DNA from 3 places in the Constrictibacter sp. MBR-5 genome. Region 3 is predicted to be linked to each of the others. Evidence: predicted binding sites of a transcription regulator. Region 3 holds the regulator's gene; each other region holds the start of a gene.
The links. The regulator LexA, encoded in region 3, represses DNA repair genes until DNA is damaged. The targets are predictions, from matches to a motif close to ATGTTCTANTTTGGTTC.
Positions count from the first base shown of each region.

Region 1: ABIE65_RS14475 (ImuA family protein) is a predicted target of LexA. The motif match lies at 2,485-2,501, and genes of this name have one in related genera.
Region 2: uvrA (excinuclease ABC subunit UvrA) is a predicted target of LexA. The motif match lies at 5,153-5,169, and genes of this name have one in related genera.

Region 1 is NZ_JBEPTK010000006.1:98,013-106,067, forward strand. Features, by position in the region: gene urtA (urea ABC transporter substrate-binding protein) at 1-152, opposite strand, end outside; gene ABIE65_RS14465 (amidohydrolase family protein) at 532-1,959, shown strand; gene ABIE65_RS14470 (YbaN family protein) at 2,024-2,425, shown strand; gene ABIE65_RS14475 (ImuA family protein) at 2,548-3,426, shown strand; gene ABIE65_RS14480 (acyl-CoA synthetase) at 3,517-5,058, opposite strand; gene ABIE65_RS14485 (xanthine dehydrogenase family protein molybdopterin-binding subunit) at 5,230-7,566, shown strand; gene ABIE65_RS14490 (NHL repeat-containing protein) at 7,612-8,055, shown strand, end outside.
Region 2 is NZ_JBEPTK010000001.1:582,712-590,766, reverse strand. Features, by position in the region: gene ABIE65_RS02765 (acyl-CoA dehydrogenase family protein) at 14-1,714, shown strand; gene ABIE65_RS02760 (ArsC family reductase) at 1,839-2,186, shown strand; gene uvrA (excinuclease ABC subunit UvrA) at 2,193-5,072, opposite strand; gene ABIE65_RS02750 (acyl-CoA dehydrogenase family protein) at 5,848-7,044, shown strand; gene ABIE65_RS02745 (acyl-CoA dehydrogenase family protein) at 7,242-8,055, shown strand, end outside.
Region 3 is NZ_JBEPTK010000004.1:367,267-375,321, reverse strand. Features, by position in the region: gene ABIE65_RS11845 (citrate synthase) at 1-690, opposite strand, end outside; gene gltX (glutamate--tRNA ligase) at 767-2,194, opposite strand; gene ABIE65_RS11835 (ComEC/Rec2 family competence protein) at 2,263-4,434, shown strand; gene lexA (transcriptional repressor LexA) at 4,428-5,132, opposite strand; gene pdhA (pyruvate dehydrogenase (acetyl-transferring) E1 component subunit alpha) at 5,513-6,625, shown strand; gene ABIE65_RS11820 (pyruvate dehydrogenase complex E1 component subunit beta) at 6,661-8,055, shown strand, end outside.

The DNA of each region.
Region 1 (8,055 bases), on a different contig from region 3:
AGGGTGCTCTCGCTGATCGCCATCGTGCCCGACAACGAGTGCAGGACGCCCACCTTGATGGTCTCCTGCGCCTGTGCGCCGGAGATCATGACACCGGCCGCCGCGGCGATGCCCGCCACCGCCGACCGCACCGCTCTCCCGTAACTGCCCATTCGGATCCCCTCGTTTCCGTTATGACGAGCTTTTTGCTCCGGAGGGACGAAGCACGGGGCATGCCAAGGGCAAAATTCGGCCGAATGCATCACCGAACGGGCATTTTACTAACATTTCATGAGCAATTTGCGCAGGTCGCGCGCAGAAACTGCGCGAAGTGGAAGACATTGATGTATTTTTAGGCAACACACCCTGATGCCGCAGCGGGCGTCCTTTTTTGGGCTGTGCGACGACAGCCGCGCTGGGAGATAATGGCGCTTCCGGCGTACGGGCGGTTAGACTGAGGCTCGATCCGTCCGGGTGCGTGCCCTGCCAACGGCCGCTGCGCTCCCGACACGTGCCCGTGCCGACGCGCACCGTTGATATCGAGGGAGCCCGATGCTGGACCTGCTCATCCGTGGCGGAACCGTCGTCACGCCATCCGGTGCAGTCGTCGCCGACGTGGCGGTCGCCGGTGAGAAGATCGCAGCGGTAACCGCTCCGGACGCGCTCGGACCGGATGCGGCGGCCCGTACGATCGACGCCTCGGGCAAGCTGGTCATCCCGGGCGGCATCGACCCGCACGTCCATTGTCAATGGCCGATGCCGATGCCCGACGGCAGCACCGGCTACACCGCGGGCCCGGAACAGGTCGGCCGGGCGGCACTCTTCGGCGGCACGACCACCATGGTCGACTTCGCCGTCTGGAGCCCCGGTCTCAGCATCCGGGAGGCGATCGAGCGGCGCGACGAGGACTGGGCCGGCAAGTGCTGCTGCGACTACGCCTACCACGTCATGCTGCAGGGCGAGATCCCGGCCGAGGTCGTGGCGCAGATTCCGGAAATGGTCCAGTCGGGCTACCCGACGATCAAGATCTTCACGACCGACATAACCCCGTCGCGCAAGGGCCGCATGGTCCGCTTCGGAGACATCTGGGAGGTGTTCAAAGCCCTCGCGGCTGCCGGCGGTCTCGGCGTCATCCATGCCGAGGACAACGATATCGTCATGCACATGTACGCCAAGCTGATCGCCGAGGGCCGCGTCGGCTTCGAGAACATGGCGGAGGTGCACAACACCCTATCCGAGGACCTCTCCTTCCGCCGCATCATCCGGCTGGCGGAGAGCGTGCCCGGCATGGCGCTCTACATGATGCACGTCAGCGCCGGGACGGGCGTCGCGGCGATCCGCGATGCGCGCGCCCGCGGCTTTCCGATCTACGGCGAAACGCTGCACCAGTACATGCTGTACACCAGCGACGACTACAAACGGCCGAACGGCCAGATCTACCACACCTACCCGTCGCTGAAATCGCGCGCCGACCAGCAGGCGCTCTGGGACGGCACGCTGAACGGCGCGATCAGCGCCGTCGCCACCGACGAGCTTTGCTGCTCGCTCGCCACGAAGACGGTGGGCAAGCGGATCGACGACACCACCGGCGGCAATGCCGGCGTCGAGCCGCGCATCGCCGTGATGTACACCGAGATGGTCGGCCGCCGCGGCTACAGTGTCGAGAAGTTCGTCGACCTCGTCTCGACCAACGCCGCGAAGCTCATGGGACTATACCCACGCAAGGGCGCCATCGCGGCCGGATCCGACGCCGACATCGCGATCCTCGACCCCGCCGTGCGCAAGAAGGTCCGCAAGGAGGAACTGCACGAGAGCGACTACAGCCCCTGGGAGGGCTGGGACGTTCACGCCTGGCCGGTGGCCACCGTGCTGCGCGGCAAGGTCGTGGTCGAGGACGGCCGCTTCATGGGCGGGCCCGCCGACGGCCGCTGGCAGGAGCGCCGCATCGCAGAGGCCGTCCGGGTGCGCCCCTCGGTATGAACAGGCGTCGGGCTGAACGGACATCGGGCTCAGGCGGCACCGGTTCTCCCGGATAAGGAGCAGCGTGAACGATCGCCACGAAGGCCGGTCGATGTCGCGGGCATTGTGGCGTCTGCTCGGTTTCGCCTGCCTGGGCCTCGCCGGAGCGGGCGTCGTCCTGCCGATCCTGCCGACCACGCCGTTCCTCCTGGTGGCGGCCTGGGCCTTCGGGCGCTCGTCGCCTGAGATGCATGCGTGGCTTCACGCCCATCCGCGCTATGGCGTCTTCTTGCGCGACTGGCAGTCGGAAGGTGCGATCCCGCGGCGGGCGAAGATCGCCGCAATCTGTCTTCTCGCGGTCAGCTGGTCGGTCACCGCCCTGCTCGTCGGCGGCATATTGGTGCCCGCCATTGCCGGGGGCGCCATGCTCCTCGTGGCGCTGTTTCTGATCACCCGGCCCTCCCCGGCCCGCGAACGTAGCGACTAGGCTGGATGCAAGGTGCGGAAATCCCCGGCGCACCTTGATCCTTCGAGCAGGAATCATTAGAACAAAAAAAGAACAGACAATGCATGCCGATGCCATCGGACGAAGCGTCATTGGACAAAGCCATGCGCGACCCTGTCGCACGTGCCGGTCTTGAGACGGACCGTCACGCGGCACTGCGCGCCCGCATCGCCGCCATAGAACGGAACGGCGGCATCCGGGACGGCGTTCGTCCGGAGGGCAAGGCCGCGGCGGTGCCGCTCGGGGTCGAGATGATCGACGCCGCCCTGCCCCACCACGGCATATTGCGCGGCTGTCTGCATGAGGTCGCGGCGGCTGCCGGCGACGGCGCCTGCATCGGCGAGGACGCGGCCGCGGCCGGCTTCTGCGCCGTGCTGCTGGGCCGGCTGGGGCACGACGGGGTGGGCCGCTGCCGGCCCGTCCTCTGGTGCGAGAACCGTGCGGCGAGCGGGCGCGGCGGCCTGTCCGGCGGCGTCTATGCGCCCGGCCTCGCCGCCTTCGGCCTGCGACCGGAAGACCTGATCCTGGCCGAGGCGCGCCGCGACGCCGAGGCTCTCTGGGTCGTCGAGGAGGTTCTGCGTACCCCGACCTTCGCCGCCGTCGTCGCCGAGGTCGATGTGCTCGGCCTCGTCGAAAGCCGCCGGCTGCAGCTGGCGGCGGAAGCCCGCGGCGTCACCGCGATCCTGCTCCGCCCCGGCGGCGCCCGCCTCTCACCCACCGCCGCCGCCACCCGCTGGCGCGTCACCGCCCTCGCCGCCGAGCCTTCGCTGGCGGGATCCCCGGCCAACCAGCCGGCCAGTCAATCGACCGGCCACCCGGCCAAGCGTCCGCGCTGGACCCTGGACCTCCTCCGCAACCGCGGCGGCCGCCCCGGCTCATGGCACGTTATCTGGCACGGTCCTGTGGAAGGCCTCGCGCTGCGCGATGACCCCGGCCTTCCCGCAAAACCTGTCCGGCGCACCCCCCGCTTCGGCTTCGGATGACGCCACCACGGCCGCCCTACCCTCGAAACACCACAAAAAGGAATGTCTGGTAATGGTCGGAACGCCGGTACGGCCGCCCTGCGGTTCCGATCAGATGCGGCGGCCGGCGGCTTCCCAGAACGGCTCTCTCAGTTTCCGCTTGAAGATCTTGCCGGTGTCCTCGCGCGGGAGTTCGTCGCGAAGCTCGATCAGCCGGGGCACCTTGTAGCCAGCCACGTGCTCGCGCAGGTGGCGCTTCACCTCGTCAACGGTCAGGCCTCCGTCGGGCACGGGCTGCACGAAGGCCGCCAGGGCTTCGCCGTATTCGGCATCCGGAATCCCGAAGACGGCACAGTCGCGGATCCCGGGATGGCGGATCAGCACGTCCTCGATCTCCGCCGGATAGATGTTCACCCCGCCCGAGATCACCATGTCGCGGCGACGGTCGCACAGGAAGAGATAGCCGTCGGCATCGAGATAGCCGACGTCGCCATTGGTGATCAGGCCGTCCCGCTCGACGCCCGCACGCTTGTCCTCGTCGTTCTGATAGGTGAAGTCGGGCACGTCGGACCGGCGCACGAAGATCTCGCCAATCTCCCCGGCAGGAAGCTCGCGCCCCGAATCGTCGAGAATGCGGATCGTGGCATTCTCCACCGCACGGCCGACCGACCCGGGCTTCGCCAGCCATTCGGCGGTGGTCGTCGCCGTGATCAGGCTCGACTCCGTGCTCCCGTAATACTCGTGGAAGACGGGCCCCCACCAGTCGATCATCGCTCGCTTGATGTCCGGGGCACACGGCGCGCCGGCATGGACCACGTGCTCGATCGACGATACGTCGAAGCGCGCCCGAACCTCTGCCGGCAGCCGCAGCAGGCGAACGAACATGACCGGAACCATGAACAGGTTGGTGATCCGGTGGGCATCGATGAGCCGCAGCAGATCCTCCGCATCGAAGCGAGGCTGCAGGACGACCAGCGAGTTCTCGGCCGCTGCCGCCCCCAAAGCGTGGCTGTTCGGTGCGGCATGATAGAGCGGTGCCGTCACGACGGTCCGCAGGCCCGGCCGGAAACCCATCACCGGCGCGTTGATCCGGCCGTAGACCGCGCGCTGCTCGGCCGTCCACGGCCTGCGGCGCACACCCTTGGGACGGCCGGTGGTGCCCGACGTGTACATCATGCTGGACGGCGCCTGCCGCGGCGGTTCCGACCAGCGCGCCTGCAGCGCCAGCCACTCCCTCCAGGCGATGTCCCCTTCGCGCGGGGCACAGGCCGGCGGCTCGACGCGGTAGGCGCTCGCGATATGGGCCGGCGTCTCGACCACCAGCACCGCCGGGGGCGCTTCGAGGCTCGCCAGTCCGTCGCGGACGCGATCATGCAGGTCGGCGTGAATGACGAGGACCTTGGCCATCGAATCCCGAAGGACATAGGCCACTTCCTCTGCCGAGAAGTGCCAGTTCACGGGAACGGGATATGCACCGAGGAGGCCCGCCGCAAGCGTCGTCTCGAACAGCGCATGGTCGTTGCGAAGCATCCAGGCCACCGCGTCGCCCTGTCCAACGCCGAGCCCGGCGAAGCCGCTCGCCGCCCGGGCCACGGCATCATCGAGGTCCGCCCGTTCCAGGCGCCGCGCGCCGCTGACGATCCCAGTCTGCATCACAGTTGCCTTCCCGCTTCGCCGAACAGTCCCGTGCGGCATCGGACAAATCGGCGGCGGCGTCAACAGGCGCCCCCTCCATCTCCCGCGGTGGCGGCCACAAGACGCCGATAGTCTGGTACCATCGGCCGCGACTAACCGCGATCGACGAGCCGCCAGGAGATCTCCCAGATGGGCCGTTTCGGTATCAGCCAGCCGGTGCTCCGGCGCGAGGACAGGCGCCTGCTGACGGGTCAGGGACGGTTCGTGGAGGACCATACGCCGGCCGGCACCTTGCACGCCCTGCCCGTGCGCTCGCCACACGCCCATGCCCGCATTCGCTCCCTCGATACGAGCGCCGCCGCGACCATGCCGGGTGTGGTGGCCATCTTCACGGCCAGCGATCTGGATGCCGACGGCATCGGCGCGATACCCTGTCTGACAATCCCGAAGATCCGCGCCGGAACGACCTTTATCCCAAAGCACCAGCCCCTCCTCGCCGGGGACCGCGTGCGCTATGTCGGCGAATGCGTCGCCTTCGTCGTCGCACATTCCGTCGCGGAGGCGCGCGATGCGGCGGAACGCGTCGCTGTGGAGTGGGATGCGCTGCCCGCCGTGACACAGGGCGTCGAGGCCGCCGGTGACGGCGCGGCTCTCGTCTGGGACGACGTCCCCGGCAACATTTCCTTCGAGTTCGAGACCGGCGATGCCGCTGCGGTCGACGCCGCCTTTGCGGCAGCGGCTCGCATCGTGACGCTCGAAGTCGTCAACAACCGCGTCGTCCAGAACGCCATCGAGACGCGTGGCGCCGTGGCATGGTCGGATTCCGAAACCGGAAAGGTCACCTTGCTGACCGGCACGCAGATGCCGCACAAGCTGAAGAGACAGCTCTCACAAGCCGTTCTCAACGTGCCGCCCGAACATGTGCGCGTCCTTGTGCACGATGTCGGCGGCGGGTTCGGGGGCAAGAACTCGCTCTACCCCGAGCAGGCCCTGACAGCCTATGCCGCCCGTAAGCTCGGCCTGCCGGTGAAGTGGATCGGCGAGCGCAGCGACGCCTTCATCTCCGACTTCCACGGCCGGGACAACACCTCACGTGGCGAGCTTGCGCTCGACGCCGACGGCCGCTTCACCGCGATCCGCCTCACGGGGTGGGGCAATCTCGGGGCCTACACGTCGAACGGCGGGCCCGGTTCGCCCACCAGCGTGGTCATGCTGCCGAACGGCTACGCCACACCTCTCGTCCACGTGCGCGTGCGCGGCATGTTCACCAACACCGTGCCGACCGAATCCTATCGTGGCGCCGGTCGACCCGAGGTGACCTATCTCATGGAGCGATTGGTGGACGCCGCCGCGCGCGAGACCGGACTCGACCGCACCGAGCTGCGGCGCCGCAATGCGATCCCTCCGACAGCCTTCCCCTACACCACGCCGACAGGCCTGACCTACATCCAGGCCGACTTCGTGCCAGTCCTCGACCAAGCCCTCGCCGAGGCCGGCTGGTCCGACATGGCCTCGCGCAAGGAGGCCGCACGCGCACGTGGAAAGCTGTTGGGGCTCGGCATCTCCAACTACATCGAACGGTGCGGCGGCGGCGGCGGACTCAGCGAAACGGGCCGCGTCCGCTTCGATCCCGATGGCGGCGTCACGGTCTATTCCGGCAGCATGGCCAACGGCCAGGGCCACGAGACCGCCTTCAGCCAGATCGTCAACGAGAAGTTCGGACTGCCGTTCGAGAAGATCCGCATCGTCGAGGGGGACACCGACCTGATCCCCGTCGGCCTCGGTACGGGCGGCTCCTGGTCGGTTCCGATGGGAGGCGGTGCCATCGCCCTCGCCTCCGACCGCATTATCGAGAAAGCGAAGAGGATCGCGGCACACGCGATGGAGGCCGCCGTCGCGGACATCGAGTTCGCCGACGGCATCTTCTTGGTCGCCGGAACGGACCTGACCATGCGCTTGGAAGCCGTGGCCGCCGCCGCGTCCAACCCCGACAACCTGCCACCTGGCATGGAGCCGGGTCTCGATGCCGAGGAACGGTTCCAGCCCGAGAACTACACCTACCCTTACGGCTGCCACGTCTGCGAGGTCGAGGTGGATCCCGACACCGGATTGGCCACTCTGCTCGGCTACACCGCGGTCCACGATTTCGGACGAGCGATCAACCCGATGATGCTCGCCGGGCAGGTCCATGGCGGAGTAGCACAGGGCATCGGCCAAGCACTGCTCGAGCACACGGCTTATGCACCCGACGGCCAACTTCTTGCCGGCTCCTATATGGACTATTGCCTTCCGCGCGCCGACGACCTGCCGATGTTCCACTTCACCCATCTGGTGAGTCCCTCGCCGTCGAACCCGCTCGACATCAAGGGATGTGGCGAAGCGGGCGCCACAGGGGCGCCGCCGGCGGTTATCAACGCCATTCTCGACGCACTGGCGCCGCTCGGGGTCACCCATATCGACATGCCGGCGACGCCCGAACGGGTCTGGCAGGCCATCCGCGCGGCGCAAAAAGGCCAGAAGGCCTAAGCGACGTGGTATAGCCGGTACGTTTCCCGGAGCTCAGCTGGTTCGATGACGCATCTCGTTTCAACCGCACTCGCCGTCCTCCTGTCGACAGGCATCCTGCCGTTGGCCGCCGAGCCGTTGGGCATCCCGCCGACCTACATGCAGCGCGTGATCACCGCCGACGTTCCGAACGGCGACGCAATCACCCTGCGGGCATGGGTTCCCGGGCTCGACGAGGGGTTCGTCCCGCAAGGACTGACCGTCGCCGAAGGCCAGATCGTGCTGGGTGCCTACAAGGGCGTAGAGGGAAGCGGTTGCCGGCTCTATCGGCTCGACCCCGGAAATGCCCGGGTGACCGGGACCTTCGACATGCCCGCACGCTGCGGCCATGCAGGCGGACTGGCCTACGCTGGCGACGGTCGCCTCTTCGTCTCCGACACCTGGGTTCTGTTCGAACTCGATCTGACGAAGGTGTTCGGGCCCGGCGCGGGCGAATCGGCCGTGGTAAGA
Region 2 (8,055 bases), on a different contig from region 3:
GAGGAGGCCCCCGATGCCCGATACAGCCCCGAACGTCGCCGTCGCCCTGTCGCAGATCGGTTCGGAGAACATTCCGGACAGCCGCGGCACCAACCTCTGGCGGGCAGATCCCAACCTGGGCCGGCTGCTCGGCCTCTACATGCCGGCGGGCCTGCGCGCGCACCTGGAGCCGCATCTCGACCGGCTGGGCGAACTGGCCGGCGGTGAATTGGACGAACTGGCAGGCATCGCCGACCGCAACGGCCCGGAGCTGCGCCCGCGCACCCGCCGTGGCGAGGACGCCAACGCGGTCGACTACCACCCCGCCTATCGCGCCATGGAGAAGATCGCGTTCGGCGACTACGGTCTCGCCGCGCTGTCGCACCGCGGCGGCGTGCTGGGCTGGAACGCACCGATGCCGCCCGCGGCAAAATACGCCATCACCTATCTGTTCGTGCAGGCCGAGTTCGGCCTGTGCTGCCCGGTGAGCATGACCGACAGCCTGACCCGCAGCCTGCGCAAGTTCGGCAGCCCCGATCTCGTCGCGCGCTACCTGCCGGCGCTGACCAGCCAGGACATGGACGCGCTCTACCAGGGGGCGATGTTCATGACCGAGCAGGGTGCGGGCTCCGACGTCGCCGCCACGGCGGTCGAGGCGCATCCGGCGAACGACGGGACGTGGCGCCTGTCCGGCGACAAGTGGTTCTGCTCGAACGCCGACGCCGAACTCGCCATGGTGCTGGCGCGCCGCGCCGACGCGGGACCGGGCCTGAAGAGCGTCAGCCTGTTCCTGCTGCCGCGCACCCTGCCGGACGGCACGGCGAACGCCTATCGGATCGTGCGGCTGAAGGACAAGCTGGGCACCCGCTCGATGGCCTCGGGCGAGATCCGGCTCGAGGGGGCGACCGCCTGGATGGTCGGCGAGGCCGGTGCGGGCTTCCGGCAGATGGCCGACATGATCAACAATTCGCGCCTGTCGAACGGTGTCCGCGCCGCGGGACTGATGCGCCGCGCCGTCACCGAGGCGCTGCACGTCGCGAACAACCGCGTCGCCTTCGGCCGTCGTCTGATCGAACTGCCGCTGATGCGCCGCCAACTCGCCAAGATGATCCTGCCGATGGAGCAGGCGCGGACGATGGCCTTCCAGACCGCCGAGGTGCTGCGCCGCTCGGACGCCGGCGAGGAGGGTGCCTACGCGCTGCTGCGCATCATGACGCCGCTGATCAAGTTCCGCGCCTGCCGGGATGCGCGCCGCGTCACCGGCGACGCGATGGAGGTGCGCGGCGGCTGCGGCTACATCGAGGAATGGCCGGACGCGCGCTTGCTGCGCGATGCCCACCTCGGCTCGATATGGGAGGGCACCAGCAACATCGTGGCGCTCGACGTCATGCGCGCGGTCAAGCGCGAGGGCAGCCTGGAGGCACTCACCCTCCATGTGAACGGCCTGCTGGCCGAGGCGGGTAACATGCCGGAACTGCCGCCGGTACTGGAGCGCGCGTCGGCCCTGGCGCGGCGCGCGGTGGCCGAAGGCGGCGAGATTCTGACGCGTCAGGCGGCGACGGCGCTCTACAACGTCACCACCGCCGCCGCGATGGCCTGGGAGGCGGCGAAGCTCGACGACCCCCGCCGCCTGACCCTCGCCCGCATGGTCCTGCGCCACCGCCTGCTGCCGCGCGATCCGCTTGACGCAGGGGAGGACGGCGCGGCGGAGATCGACGCGGCTCTGGCCGCTTGAGCGATCTCGGCCCGAGCGGCTTCTGGGGACCGACGAGGCGGTCTAAGGTCCGCAGCGAAGCTCTGCGGCGGCAACCGGGCGGCTGCCCGGGACATTGACGCAGGGGGGCGATCGGAGGGCGGACATGACGGTGACGGTCTACGGCATCAAGAACTGCGACACGATGAAGAAGGCCCGCGCCTGGCTCGACCAGCGGGGCGTCGCCTACGCCTTCCACGACTACAAGACGGCGGGGATCGACCGACCGACGCTGGAGGGGTGGGCCGGGCAGGTCGGCTGGGAGACCCTGCTGAACCGCGCGGGCACGACGTTCCGCAAGCTGCCGGAGGCGGACAAGGCGGATCTGAACGAGACCAAGGCGCTGGCCCTGATGCTGGCGCAGCCCTCGATGATCAAGCGGCCGGTGCTCGACCTGAAGGGGCGGCTGCTGGTCGGGTTCAGGCCGGCGGACTACGAGGCGGCGCTGAAGTAGGCGCCCTCAGGACGCCCTCTTGCGCTTCCCCTTCGTGCGCAGGTACGGCGCCAGGAACCGCCCCGTGTGGCTCTCCGCTACAGCCGCGACGTCCTCGGGCGTGCCCGAGGCCACGATGCGGCCGCCGCGGGAGCCGCCTTCGGGGCCGAGGTCGACGATCCAGTCGGCGGTCTTGATGACCTCCAGGCTGTGCTCGATGACCAGCACCGTGTTGCCCTGCTCGACCAGGGTGTGCAGCACCTCCAGCAGCTTGCGCACGTCCTCGAAATGCAGACCGGTGGTCGGCTCGTCGAGGATGTAGAGGGTGCGGCCGGTGGCGCGGCGGGCGAGTTCCTTGGACAGCTTGACGCGCTGCGCCTCGCCGCCCGACAGGGTGGTCGCCTGCTGGCCGATCTTCACGTAGCCGAGGCCGACCTGCTGCAAGGTGGTCAGGCGGTCGCGGATCGACGGGACGGCCTGGAACGCCTCGACGCCCTCGTCGACGGTCATGTCGAGCACGTCGGCGATCGAACGGCCGCGGAACTTGATGTCGAGCGTCTCGCGGTTGTAGCGCTTGCCCTTGCAGACGTCGCATTCGACGTAGACGTCGGGCAGGAAGTGCATCTCGATCTTGATGACGCCGTCGCCCTGGCACGCCTCGCAGCGGCCGCCCTTCACGTTGAAGGAGAAGCGGCCGGCCTTGTAGCCGCGCGCCTTGGCCTCCGGCATGCCGGCAAACCAGTCGCGGATCGGCGTGAAGGCGCCGGTATAGGTGGCGGGGTTGGAGCGCGGCGTGCGGCCGATCGGCGACTGGTCGATGTCGATGACCTTGTCGATATATTCCAGGCCGTCGATGCCGTCGTGGGCGCCGGGATGCTCGCGCGCGCCGTGCAGGCGCTTGGCGACGGCCTTGTAGAGCGTCTCGATGACCAGCGTCGACTTGCCGCCGCCGGATACGCCTGTGACGCAGGTGAGCGTGCCGAGCGGGAAGGTGGCGTCGATACCCTGCAGATTGTGCTCGCGCGCGCCGCGCACCGTGATGGCGCGGCCGTCGCCCCTGCGCCGCACGGCCGGCACCTCGATCCGGCGCACGCCGGTTAGGTACTGGCCGGTCAGGCTCTGCGGCGAGGCCATGATGTCGGCGGGCGTGCCCTCGGCCACCACCTGTCCGCCGTGGACGCCGGCGCCGGGGCCCATGTCGATCACCCAGTCGGCGGCGCGGATCGTGTCCTCGTCGTGCTCGACCACGATGACCGTGTTGCCGAGGCCGCGCAGCCGCTCCAGGGTCGCGAGCAGGCGCTCGTTGTCGCGCTGGTGCAGGCCGATCGACGGTTCGTCGAGGACGTAGAGCACGCCGGTCAGGCCGGAGCCGATCTGCGAGGCGAGGCGGATGCGCTGGCTCTCGCCGCCGGACAGCGTGCCCGAGGCGCGGGCGAGACTGAGATAGTCGAGCCCGACATTGACGAGGAAGCCGAGCCGCTCGTTGATCTCCTTCAGGATGCGCGTGCCGATCTCGAGCTGTTTCGGCGTGAGGCGGTCGTTCAGGGCGGCGAACCAGACCTGGGCGTCGGCGACCGACAGTTCGCTCGCCTCGCCGATGTGGCGGCCGTCGATCTTCACCGCCAGCGCCTCGGGCTTGAGGCGGTGGCCGCCGCAGGCTTCGCAGGGGGCGGCGCTGTGGTAGCGCTCCAGCTCCTCGCGCAGCCAGGCGCTGTCGGTCTCCTTCCAGCGCCGCTCCAGGTTCGGCACGACGCCCTCGAACGGCTTGTTCACCGTGTAGCTGCGCAGGCCGTCATTGTAGGTCATCTCGACCGGGTCCTTGCCCGAGCCGAACAGGACGGCCTGGCGCAGCTCCTCCGGCAGGTCGCGCCAGGGCGTGGTCATGCTGGCGCGGTAGTGCCGGGCGAGGCTGTCGAGCGTCTGGTCGTAATATTGCGAGCTCGAATTCTTCCACGGCGCCACGGCGCCGTCGCGCAGCGACAGGCGCTCGTCCGGTACGACGAGCTGGGCGTCGACATATTTCTGTGAGCCAAGGCCGCTGCAGACCGGGCAGGCGCCGTAGGGGTTGTTGAAGGAGAAGAGGCGCGGCTCGATCTCCTCGATGGTGAAGCCGGAGACCGGGCAGGCGAACTTGGCCGAGAAGATGGTGATCTCGCCGCCGTCGGCGTTCTCGGCGAAGAGGATGCCGTCGGCCAGTTCCAGCGCCGTCTCGATGCTCGCGGCGAGGCGCGTCGCGATGTCGGGGCGGACGACGATGCGGTCGACCACCACCTCGATGTCGTGCTTGCGCTTCTTGTCGAGGTTCGGCGCCTCCTCGATCTCGTGCATGGCGCCGTCGACCTTGACGCGCTGGAAGCCCTTGCGGCGCAGCTCGGCCAGTTCCTTCTTGAACTCGCCCTTGCGGCCGCGCGCGATGGGCGCCAGCAGGTAGAGGCGCGTGCCCTCCGGCATGGCGAGCACGCGGTCGACCATCTGCGAGACGGTCTGGCTCTCGATCGGCAGGCCGGTGGCGGGGGAGTAGGGGACGCCGACCCGCGCCCAGAGCAGGCGCATATAGTCGTGGATCTCGGTGACCGTGCCGACCGTCGAGCGCGGGTTGCGCGAGGTCGTCTTCTGCTCGATCGAGATCGCCGGCGACAGGCCCTCGATGGAGTCCATGTCGGGCTTGTGCATCAGCTCCAGGAACTGGCGCGCATAGGCCGACAGGCTCTCGACATAGCGGCGCTGGCCCTCGGCGTAGATCGTGTCGAAGGCGAGCGTCGACTTGCCGGAGCCGGACATGCCGGTGACGACGACCAGCCTGTCGCGCGGCAGTTCGACGTCGACGTTCTTCAGATTGTGCTCACGGGCGCCACGCACCGTGATCTTCGGGCCGTCGATCCGGGAGCCGTCGGTCTTGGAGGTCATGGGCGGGGAACGCCTTCGAAGCACGGTGCCGAGACTGCGCAAGATAGGGCGGCGAGGGCCGGGGCAAAAGCGGGAAAAAAGAACAAAAGGGGACCATTCGAAGTGGAGGGGCCGATTAACGTTGTCTCAGCATCGAGCGTGCGACCCTCTGAGTTTGCGGCGCTGCGGTTGCGAGGGAGCGCGTGTTGGGGATCATACGGGGTCTCGATGTCGAAGGCCGCACCATGCTCGGTAAAGCTGCCGGGGCGATCTTTGGCCTGATCACCGGCGGCTTGCCTGGGATGTTGATGTTCAAGGCGGTGGGGGATCTCTCGCGCGCTACAGTCCGATCTTTCCGCATTTGTCGAAGATCTCGACGAGAGCGAGAGAGCGAAGCCGCCTCACCCCTCTCGTTCTCGCATGGCCACGACCGGAGCCCGCGTATCCTGTGCCAGCATGAATCTGTTCGCCCCTCCTACAGAATATCGTGTGTCAGTCGCAGAACCAAAGCTGGTCAATTTGCGGCCAGAACTTCCGGGAGATCTGGTTTTGTTATTACAAGTCTGCGCTGATATGGTCGCAATTACGTTGTCTTTGCTGCCAAACTAGGAGAAACGATGCCGATCATCGCCAATAAGGTCGTTCCGAGCGGCGGCAGCGGCCTTAGTACACTTGTGACACTAGCGAGCCCGATCCGCGCGGTGGCGCTGTTCGCTTAGGGCGGCCGGAGCAGCGTTGATCGGCCCGGCGGGGCGGGCTACACCTCTCTAAAGACCGGACATTGCAGAGGGCGTCGATGGACCTTCGTTTCACTCCCCAGGAGGAGGCCTTCCGGGCCGAGGCGCGCGCATGGGTGCGCGACAACCTGCCGCGCGACATCTGGGAGAAAGTCGACCAGGGCATCGAGCTGACCCGCGAGCAGTATGTGCGCTGGATGCAGATCCTGGCGAAGAAGGGCTGGATCGCCTCGAACTGGGAGGCGAAGGACGGCGGGCCGGGGCTGAGCTCGGCCGAGAAGTACATCCTGGACGACGAGCTCTTCCTGGGCGGCGCGCCGCGGACCATCCATTTCGGCACGCGGATGGTCGGCCCCGTGCTGTTGGCCTACGGCTCCGAGGAACAGAAGCGGAAATACCTGCCGAAGATCCTGACGAGCGAGGAGATCTGGTCGCAGGGCTATTCCGAGCCGGGTGCGGGCTCCGACCTCGCCTCCCTGCAGCTGAAGGCGGTGCGCGACGGAGACCACTACGTCGTGAACGGCACCAAGGTCTGGACCAGCCACGCCCACTTCGCCGACCGGATGTTCCTGCTGGCGCGCACGGCCAGCACCGGCAAGAAGCAGGAGGGCATCAGCTGTCTGCTGGTCGACTTGAAGACGCCGGGCATCACGATCACGCCGATCATCACCATCGACGGCCGCCACGTCTTCAACCAGGAGATCTTCGAGGACGTGCGGGTGCCGGTCGAGGACCGCGTCGGCGAGGAGGGCGACGGCTGGCGGATCGCCAAGTACCTGCTCGGCCACGAGCGGTCGAACGCCTCCTGGATCTCGATCACCAAGCGGACGCTGCACAAGCTGAAGCAGGTGGCGAAGGTCGAGCGGGCAGACGGCGCCAGGCTGATCGACGACGACGCCTTCCGCATGAAGATGGCGGAACTGGAACAGTCGCTGGAGGCGTTGGAACTGACCTCGCTGCGTTCGCTGGCCCAGAGTGCGGCGGACAAGCCGGTCGGCCCCGAGGCGTCCATGCTGAAGATGCGCACTGGCGACGCGATCCAGCGGGCGGGCGAGCTGCTGATGGAGGCGGGGGCCTATTACGCGCAGCCGTTCGAGGCGCGCGCCATTCGCTCCGGCTGGAACGAGGAGCCGGTCGGGCCGGACTATCTGTTCCGGATGTCGCCGGAATATTTCGACCACCGCGCGATGTCGATCGCCGGCGGCTCGCACGAGGTGCAGAAGAACATCATCGCCAAGGCCGTGCTCGGCCTCTGAGCGGTGAGCGGGAGGGCTGGCATGGCGCCGGAAGACCGTCACCGGACGGGAACCTGTCGGGCGCTTGTCAGCCGCAGGCGGCCGTCATAGCCTCCCGCACGGATCGCGGGCAGGGCTGTGGCCGGCCCAACGAGAACAGCATCGTCGAGGCCGGCCTCGGCCCCTAGAGGTCAGGCCCTGAGAGGAGAGAGCGCGAAATGGACTTCGAATACTCCGACGACCAGCGTCTGCTCAAAGACAGCGTCGAGCGCTTCGTTCAGAACAACTACGCGTTCGAGCAGCGTCGCAAGCTGGTCGCGACCGAGGAGGGCTACAGCGAGTCCAACTGGAAGCAGTTCGCCGAACTGGGCTGGCTCGGCATGCCGTTCCCCGAGGAATACGGCGGATTCGGCGGCACGGCGATCGAGACGATGATCGTCATGGAGGCCTTCGGCAACGGCCTGGTGGCCGAGCCGTATCTCGCCACGGTCGTCCTCGGCGGCGGCGCGATCCTCTATGGCGGCAGCGATGCGCAGAAGCGCGCGATCCTGCCGGCGGTGGCGGAAGGCGCGATGAAGCTGGCCCTCGGTTTCGCCGAGCGGCAGTCGCGCTACAACCTCGCCGACGTCGAGACCAAGGCCGAGAAGAGCGGGGACGGCTGGACGCTGAACGGCATGAAGGGCGTGGTCTTCGGCGCGCCGTCGGCCGACAAGATCGTCGTCGTCGCCCGCACGTCGGGCGGCTCGCGCGATGCCGACGGCATCACGCTCTTCATCGTCGACAAGGGCACGCAGGGCCTGCGCGTGCGCGGCTATCCGACGGCCGACGGCCTGCGTGCCGGCGAGGTCTATCTGGAAGGGGTGAAGGTCGGCGCCGACGCGGTGCTCGGCGAAGTCGGCAAGGGCCTGCCGATCTTGGAGAAGGTGATCGACTACGCCATCGCGGCGGTGAGCGCCGAGGCGGTGGGGGCGATGAAGACCCTGAACGACATGACGCTGGGCTACATCAAGACCCGCGTCCAGTTCGGCCAGC
Region 3 (8,055 bases):
GAAGATCAGGTCGAGCGCCTTGGCGACGATCGGGTTGACCTCATACTCCTCGGCCGGAACCGCGAAGCACATCCGCAGGAAGTTCGCCGCATAGTCGAGCGTGTTGCTCGGGTACACGAACGGCTGGCCGACCGAGTATTTGTAGGCCATGGCCGCGATTGTCGGCATCTTGGCGATCAGGCGATACGAGGCGACCTTGCGGTGCCAGGGATCGTTAATGTCCGTGCTGTCGTGATAGAAGGCCGAAAGCGCCCCGACCACGCCGCAGACCACCGCCATCGGGTGCGCGTCGCGGCGGAAGCCACGGAAGAAGTTGCTGATCTGGTCGTGCACCATCGTGTGGTGCGTGATGTCCCAGACGAACTGGTCCTTCTGCTTCTTGTCCGGCAGCTCGCCGAACAGCAGCAGATGGCAGACTTCCATGAAGTCGCTCTTCTCTGCGAGCTGCTCGATCGGATAGCCGCGGTACAGAAGAATGCCTTCGTCGCCGTCGATATAGGTGATCGCCGACTGGCAGCTGCCCGTGGCGGTATAGCCCGGGTCGAAGGTGAAGTAACCGAGATCCTTGTACAGATTTCGGATGTCGATGACTTTCGCCCCCGCCGTACCACTAAGCAACGGGAACGTCGTCTGTTTCCCCGTCGTATTGTCGACGACGGTAACGTTCTCGTTCGACTTCGGCTCCGTCATACGTCCATCCCTTCGCTGGAAGGGGCCGTGTAAGGCCCTACTCTGGGGGTGAGAATAGACCTCACACCGGCGTTTATCAATTCGCGCCCTGGCCGGCCGCTTCGTTTCCGCTCGCGTCGGCAAGGCGGCCCAGCGCCTCGTCGCGCCCGAGGATCTCCATCACCTCGAAGATCGGCGGCGAGGTGCCCGCGCCGGTCAGCGCAGCGCGCAGCGGCTGCGCCACCTTGCCGAGCTTCATGTCCCTGGCCTCAGCGAACGCGCGGATCCGTTCCTCGAGCGCGACGGCCGTCCATTCGTTCGATGCCGCGAGGTCGGCGGCCGCGGCGGCGACCGTTTCCCGACCGGCCGTGTCGAGCAGCTTCAATGCGCCGGCATCCATCGGAAGCGGGCGGCGACGGATGTAGAAGGCGGCATTGTCGGCCAACTCGTTGAGCGTCTTGGCGCGCGCTTTCAGGCCGGGCATCGCCGCGGTGAGGCGGGCCCCGTCGGCGTCGTCGAGCTCGCGTCCGACGATGGCGGCGACGCGCGGCCCGATCAGACCGGCGAGGCGGGCGTCGTCGGCCTCCCGGATGTAGTGCCCGTTCAGCGACGTCAGCTTCGCCATGTCGAACCGCGACGGCGACCGGCCGGCACCGTCGAGGTCGAACCAAGCGATCGCCTGCTCGGTCGAGATGATCTCGTCGTCGCCGTGGCCCCAACCGAGGCGCAGCAGGTAGTTGCGCATCGCTTCGGGCAGGAAGCCCATGTCGCGGTAGGCATCCACCCCCAGCGCACCGTGCCGCTTCGACAGCTTTGCGCCGTCGGGACCGTGGATCAGCGGAATGTGCGCGAAGCGCGGCAAGTCCCAGCCCATGGCGATGAATATCTGTGCCTGGCGGAAGGCGTTGTTCAGGTGGTCGTCGCCCCGGATGACATGGGTGATGCCCATGTCATGATCGTCGACCACCACCGACAGCATGTAGGTCGGCGTGCCGTCGGCGCGGAGCAGGACCATGTCGTCCAGCACCTCGTTGGCGACCCGCACCTCGCCCTGGACGAGGTCATCGATCACCGTCTCGCCCGTCTGGGGCGCCTTGAGACGCACGACGGGCGGGACTCCGGGGGGAGCCTCGGCCGGGTCGCGGTCGCGCCAGTAGCCGTTGTAGCGCATCGGCCGCCCCTCGCGCTTGGCGCTCTCGCGCATCTGGGCGAGTTCTTCCTGAGAGCACCAGCAGTGATAGGCGTGGCCCATCTCGATCATCCGGCTGGCAACTTCGGCGTGCCGCTTCATCCGCGCGAACTGGTAGACGACCTCGTCGTCCCAATCGAGCCCCAGCCAGGACAGGCCGTCGAGGATGGCGGCGATCGCCGGTTCGGTCGAGCGGGCGCGGTCGGTATCCTCAATGCGCAGCCGGAAGGTCCCGCCGTGATGGCGGGTGAAGAGCCAGTTGAACAGCGCGGTCCGCGCCCCGCCGATGTGCAGGAAGCCGGTCGGGGAGGGGGCGAATCGGGTGACGACGCTCATCTTTCTCCGGCGGCCGGTGGCCTCTAAAGTCGAGTCGGGCGGCGCGACGCTTTATCGACGGGGCGGGCATGAGCGTCAATAGCGCGGCGGCCGACGCGGCGGGGGATGTCGAGCGCCGGGCTGCGAGACTATTGGCCCGGATGCGCGACCGAGCCGTCGTCACGCTGGCTGCGGAGAGAGACAGGCTTTTCCTGTGGCTGCCCGTCTTTCTCGGCGCCGGCATCATCGGCTATTTCAGTCTCCCCTACGAGCCGCCGTCGGTATTAGGCTGGTGCTTCGCGGCGCTCTGCACCGCGCTGTGCGTCGCCATGCGGCGCCAGCCTGCCTGGACGCTGGTGTGCGTCGCATGCCTCGCGACGACCCTCGGCTTCCTCGCCGGGCAGGTGCGCACGGCATGGGTGGCGGCACCGCGACTGGCGGCCCCGCTCGGGCCGGTGACGGTGACGGGGATGGTCACTTCCGTCGAGCCGTCCGGGAGCGCTTGGCGCGTGCTGCTTTCCGATCCTTCGATCGTCGGTCTCACGTCCGACCGCACGCCGCATCGACTCCGGGTCAGCGTGCGGAGCATTCCGCCCGAGCCTGGCGACCGCGTGCGGTTGCGCGCCCGCCTCCTGCCGCCGCCGACACCCGCGGTGCCGGGCGGGTTCGATTTCCAGCGGCAGTCGTGGTTCGTGGGACTCGGGGCGGTCGGATACGCGCTCGGCCGCGTCGAGATCCTCGCGCCGCGCGCTGAGGGCGGGTTCGCCGAGGCGGTGGCATCGGTGCGGCATGGAATCGACAGGCGGATCCTGGCCGTACTCGACGGCGACCGGGGCGCTCTGGCGAACGCGCTCGTCACGGGACTGCGCGGCGGGGTCTCGGAAGAGACGATCGCGGCCATGCGAGATTCCGGGCTGGCGCATCTCCTCGCCATATCCGGGCTGCACATGAGCCTGGTCGCGGGGTTCGTGTTCTTCGTCGTCCGGGCCGGGCTGGCGGCGATTCCCAGCCTCGCGCTGCGATGGCAGACGCGCAAACTTGCCGCCCTCGTGGCGCTGCTGTTCGCCGGGGGCTATCTGCTGCTGTCGGGCGCGACTGTACCGACACAGCGGGCCTTCGTGATGTTGACGCTCGCGCTGGCGGCGATCCTCGCCGATCGGCTCGAGATGTCGATGCGGCCGATCGCGTTCGCCGCGCTGATCGTTCTCGTGCTGACACCGGAGGCCGTCCTCGGGCCGAGTTTCCAGCTTTCCTTCGCCGCCGTCGTCACGCTGGTGGCGGCATACGAGGCGCTGAAGCGGCGCCGCGAGCGGCGGGCGGCGGCAGGCCTGCCGCCGGCTTCGAGATGGCTGTCCTATCCGGGGGGCCTCATCTTCACGTCGGTGGTGGCGGCCGTGGCGACGGCGCCATTTGCGGCCTATCACTTTAATCAGGCGGCACTCTATTCGGTCGCGGCGAACCTCGTCGCTGTGCCTGTCACCGGCCTCTGGGTGATGCCGTGCGGGATCGTCGCGCTCCTCGCGATGCCGATCGGCCTAGAGGCCTTGCCGTTGCGGGCGATGGCGGTCGGGCTCGACGTGATCACCTGGGTGGCCAGGGAGACGGCCTCCTGGCCCGGATCGGCCCTGCGCGGCGTCATCATGCCACCGTCGGGGATGGCGGCGGTTGCGGTGGGCGGGCTCTGGCTGTGCCTCTGGCGCACGGGGTGGCGCCTCGCAGGTTTGCCGGCCGTGGTCGCCGGGCTCGCGATGGCGTCTTTGGCCGCGCCGCCCGATATCCTGCTATCCCAGGATGGGCGCCTCGTCGCGGTCCGCGATGCCGACACGCTGTTGCTCACGTCGCTTCGCGCCGCCGGCTTTGAGCGAGAGAATTGGATGCGGCAGACCGGAGCGGACGTTGCGGAGGCTTGGCCCGAACATGCGTCGGAGAGCGGGGCGATGCGTTGCGACATCACGGCCTGCCTCTACAGGCGGTCAGGCCGGACGGTCGCCTTCATCCGTCACGAGGATGCGATGGATACCGACTGTGTGAACGCGGATCTGGTCGTGCTTCTGGCACCGATCTCTTCACGCCTCGCGAAGCGACGGTGCAATGGCCCGCGGCTTCTGCGGCACCGCGACCTGCGTAGCGAAGGGGCCCACGCGATCTGGCTGAGCCCGGCGGGCGTCACGGTCGAAACCGTCCGGGGACGGCGCGGCGACCGGCCCTGGACGAAGACGGGTCAGGCGGGCGATCCGGACGCCAGCGCGGACGATCAGTAGCGGCGGAGCAGGGCGACCAGCCGTCCCTGCACCTGGACGCGATCGGGCGGGAAGATGCGGGTCTCGTACCGCGGATTCGCCGCCTCGAGCGCGATCGACCCTTTATGCCGCCGCAGGCGCTTCAGCGTGACCTCCTCCTGGTCGATCAGCGCAACGATGATCGTTCCGGGATCGGCAGTGTCGCATTCCTCGACGATGACGGTGTCGCCGTCGAAGATGCCGGCGTCGATCATCGAGTCGCCGGCGACCTCAAGCGCATAGTGCTTGCCGCGGCCAAGCATGCCGTGCGGGACGCCGACATAGCTCGTCGGGTCGCGGAGCGCCTCGATCGGCGTACCGGCGGCGATCCGCCCGTAGAGCGGAATCTCGCCCTCGTCGATCGACTTGGATGGCGTCCGCCGCTCACGGAACGGTCCCTGGATCAGCGTACCGCCGTCGGCGGGCGCCGGCACCGCCGTCGGCCCGGCACCCTTGCGCGCCGCAGAATCGGGCAGGCGCAACACTTCCAGCGCGCGGGCCCGGTGGGGAAGGCGTCGAATGAAGCCACGCTCTTCGAGGCCGGTGATCAGCCTGTGGATGCCCGACTTGGATTTCAGCGAGAGAGCTTCTTTCATCTCTTCGAAGGAGGGTGACACGCCGTCACGGGTCAGCCGGGCGTTGATGAAGAGAAGCAGCTCGGTCTGTTTCCTGGTCAGCATGCCTGCGGCTCCGGTCGTTCAGCAAAGAGCCCGAGGCGGAGAACTCGGACGGTCAGCCTAACGTCGTCGGTCTGATCGAGTTGCACCCTCGGCGGGAGAGGGCGCAACGCCTTACATTGCGCGGCAAGAACAAAACGACAACGATGTATGTTCTATTTTAGTTCCCCTTCTCCGTCAATACGAAACACCCGCGGGCGTGGGCTCGCTCACACGACCTGCAGAGGCGACGCATCGGTGGCGCCGCCCGCCCGCGCGGCGGGCGGTACGGAGCGCCTGCCGAGGCTCGGTTGAAACCTCCCGCAATTCGGGATACTTAGGATCTCAAAATAAGCTCATTCTGGAAGGCTACGCAGGCCGACATGCGCTTGCGGGGAGAGGCCATGGCACGAGCTACCACCGCCTCCGCCAGTCGCAAGACCCGCGCGGACAAGGACAGCGAAGACAAAGGTTCCGGCCGGAAGGGGGGGGCGGCCAAGACGGCGGCAGCCTCTTCGCCGACTGCGACGAAGGGCGCCGCGCCGAAGAAGCCTGCGGCGAACGCCTCCGCCGATACCCTGCTGAAATACTACCGCGACATGCTGCTGATCCGACGCTTCGAGGAGCGAGCGGGCCAGATGTACGGCATGGGGCTGATCGGCGGCTTCTGCCATCTGTACATCGGGCAGGAGGCGGTGGTCGTCGGAGTCCAGGCCGCCCTCAAGGAGGGCGACACCGTTATCACCGGCTACCGCGATCATGGCCACATGCTGGCCTGCGGGATGGATTCGCGCGGCGTCATGGCGGAGTTGACCGGGCGTCGCGGCGGCTACTCCAAGGGCAAGGGCGGCTCGATGCACATGTTCAGCCGCGAGAAGAATTTCTTCGGCGGCCACGGCATCGTCGCGGCGCAGGTGCCGCTCGGCAACGGCCTCGCCTTTTCCCATCGCTATCGCGAGAACGGCCTAGTCAGCGTCACCTATTTCGGAGACGGCGCGGCCAACCAGGGGCAGGTCTACGAGTCGTTCAACATGGCGACGCTCTGGAAGCTGCCCACCGTGTTCGTCATCGAGAACAACAAGTACGGCATGGGGACCTCGGTCGCCCGCGCGGCTGCCGGCGGCGACCTGTCGCAGCGGGGAGTCGCGTTCGGCATTCCGGGCCGCAAGGTCGACGGAATGGACGTGCTCGCCGTGCGCGAGGCGGCGGACGAGGCGATCGCCCACGCGCGCAACGAAGGACCGGTCATCCTGGAGATGGAGACCTACCGCTATCGCGGTCACTCCATGTCCGATCCGGCGAAGTACCGGACGCGCGAAGAGGTCAACAAATTCCGCACAGAGCGCGACCCGATCGAGCATCTTCGCGAGCTGCTGCTCGCGGATAAGCACGCCGACGAGAACCGACTGAAGCAGATCGACCGGGAGATCCGGGATATCGTCGCCGATGCGGCCGAGTACGCGCAGAACAGTCCGGAGCCCGATCCGTCGGAGCTCTATACCGACGTACTCGCCTAGCCTGACCCGGAACGGCAAGAGACCGGAAACCGCCCATGCCGATCGAAGTACTGATGCCGGCCCTGTCGCCGACGATGACCGAGGGCAAACTCGCCAAATGGCTCATCAAAGAAGGCGACGAGGTCCAGGCGGGTGACGTCCTGGCCGAAATCGAGACCGACAAGGCGACCATGGAGGTCGAGGCGGTCGACGAGGGCAGGGTCGGCCGACTGCTGGTCGAAGAGGGTGCCGAGGGCGTGGCGGTGAACACCCCGATCGCCCTGCTGGTCGGCGGCGACGAGGAAGCACCCGCCGCCGATCAGAAGGCCGAGCCGAAGCAGTCCGGCGAGCCCAAAGCGGCAGCGCAGGCGCCGGCTGCCGACGACGAGGAGGAGACGGCCGAACCGGAGGCCGTCGACGAGGCGGGCGGCGAGGAAGGAGTCCGCCACGACGCCAAGTCGCGCATGCCGACGGCACCTGCGGCGCCGACGACGGAGCGGCCGGCGGCGGAGGACGAGGCCGCCTTCGCCGATGCGCCGACCATGACCGTGCGGGAGGCTCTGCGCGACGCGATGGCCGAGGAGATGCGCCGCGACGACACCGTCTTCGTCATGGGCGAGGAGGTCGCGGAGTATCAGGGCGCCTACAAGATCACCCAGGGCCTGCTCGACGAGTTCGGCGCCAAGCGCGTGGTCGATACGCCGATCACCGAGCACGGCTTCGCCGGGCTCGGCGTCGGCGCCGCCTTCGGCGGCCTCAAGCCGATCGTCGAGTTCATGACGTTCAACTTCGCCATGCAGGCGATGGATCAGATCGTCAATTCCGCCGCCAAGACGCTCTACATGTCGGGTGGCCAGATGGGCTGCCCCATCGTCTTCCGCGGTCCGAACGGGGCCGCGGCCCGCGTCGCCGCCCAGCATTCCCAGTGCTATGCCAGCTGGTATGCGCACATCCCGGGCCTGATCGTCGTGGCACCCTATTCGGCAGCCGACGCCAAGGGGCTTCTAAAGTCGGCCATCCGCAGCCCGAACCCCGTCGTCTTTCTCGAGAACGAGATCCTCTACGGCTACAGCTTTCCGGTACCGAAGGACCCCGACTTCACGGTGCCGATCGGTCGCGCGAAGGTGCTGCGCAAGGGCAAGGACGTGACGATCACGGCCTTCTCGCTGATGTGCCACCATGCGCTCGAAGCGGCGGAGAAGCTCGCCGAGGAAGGGATCGACGCGGAGGTGATCGACCTGCGCACGCTGCGCCCGCTCGACACGGAGACGATCGTCGAGTCGGTGAAGAAGACCAATCGGCTGGTCTCGGTCGAGGAGGGCTGGCCCTTCGCCGGCATCGGCTCCGAACTCGCCGCGGTGATGATGGAGCAGGCGTTCGACTGGCTCGACGCACCGGTGAAGCGGGTCACCGGCGTCGACGTGCCGATGCCCTATGCCGCCAACCTCGAG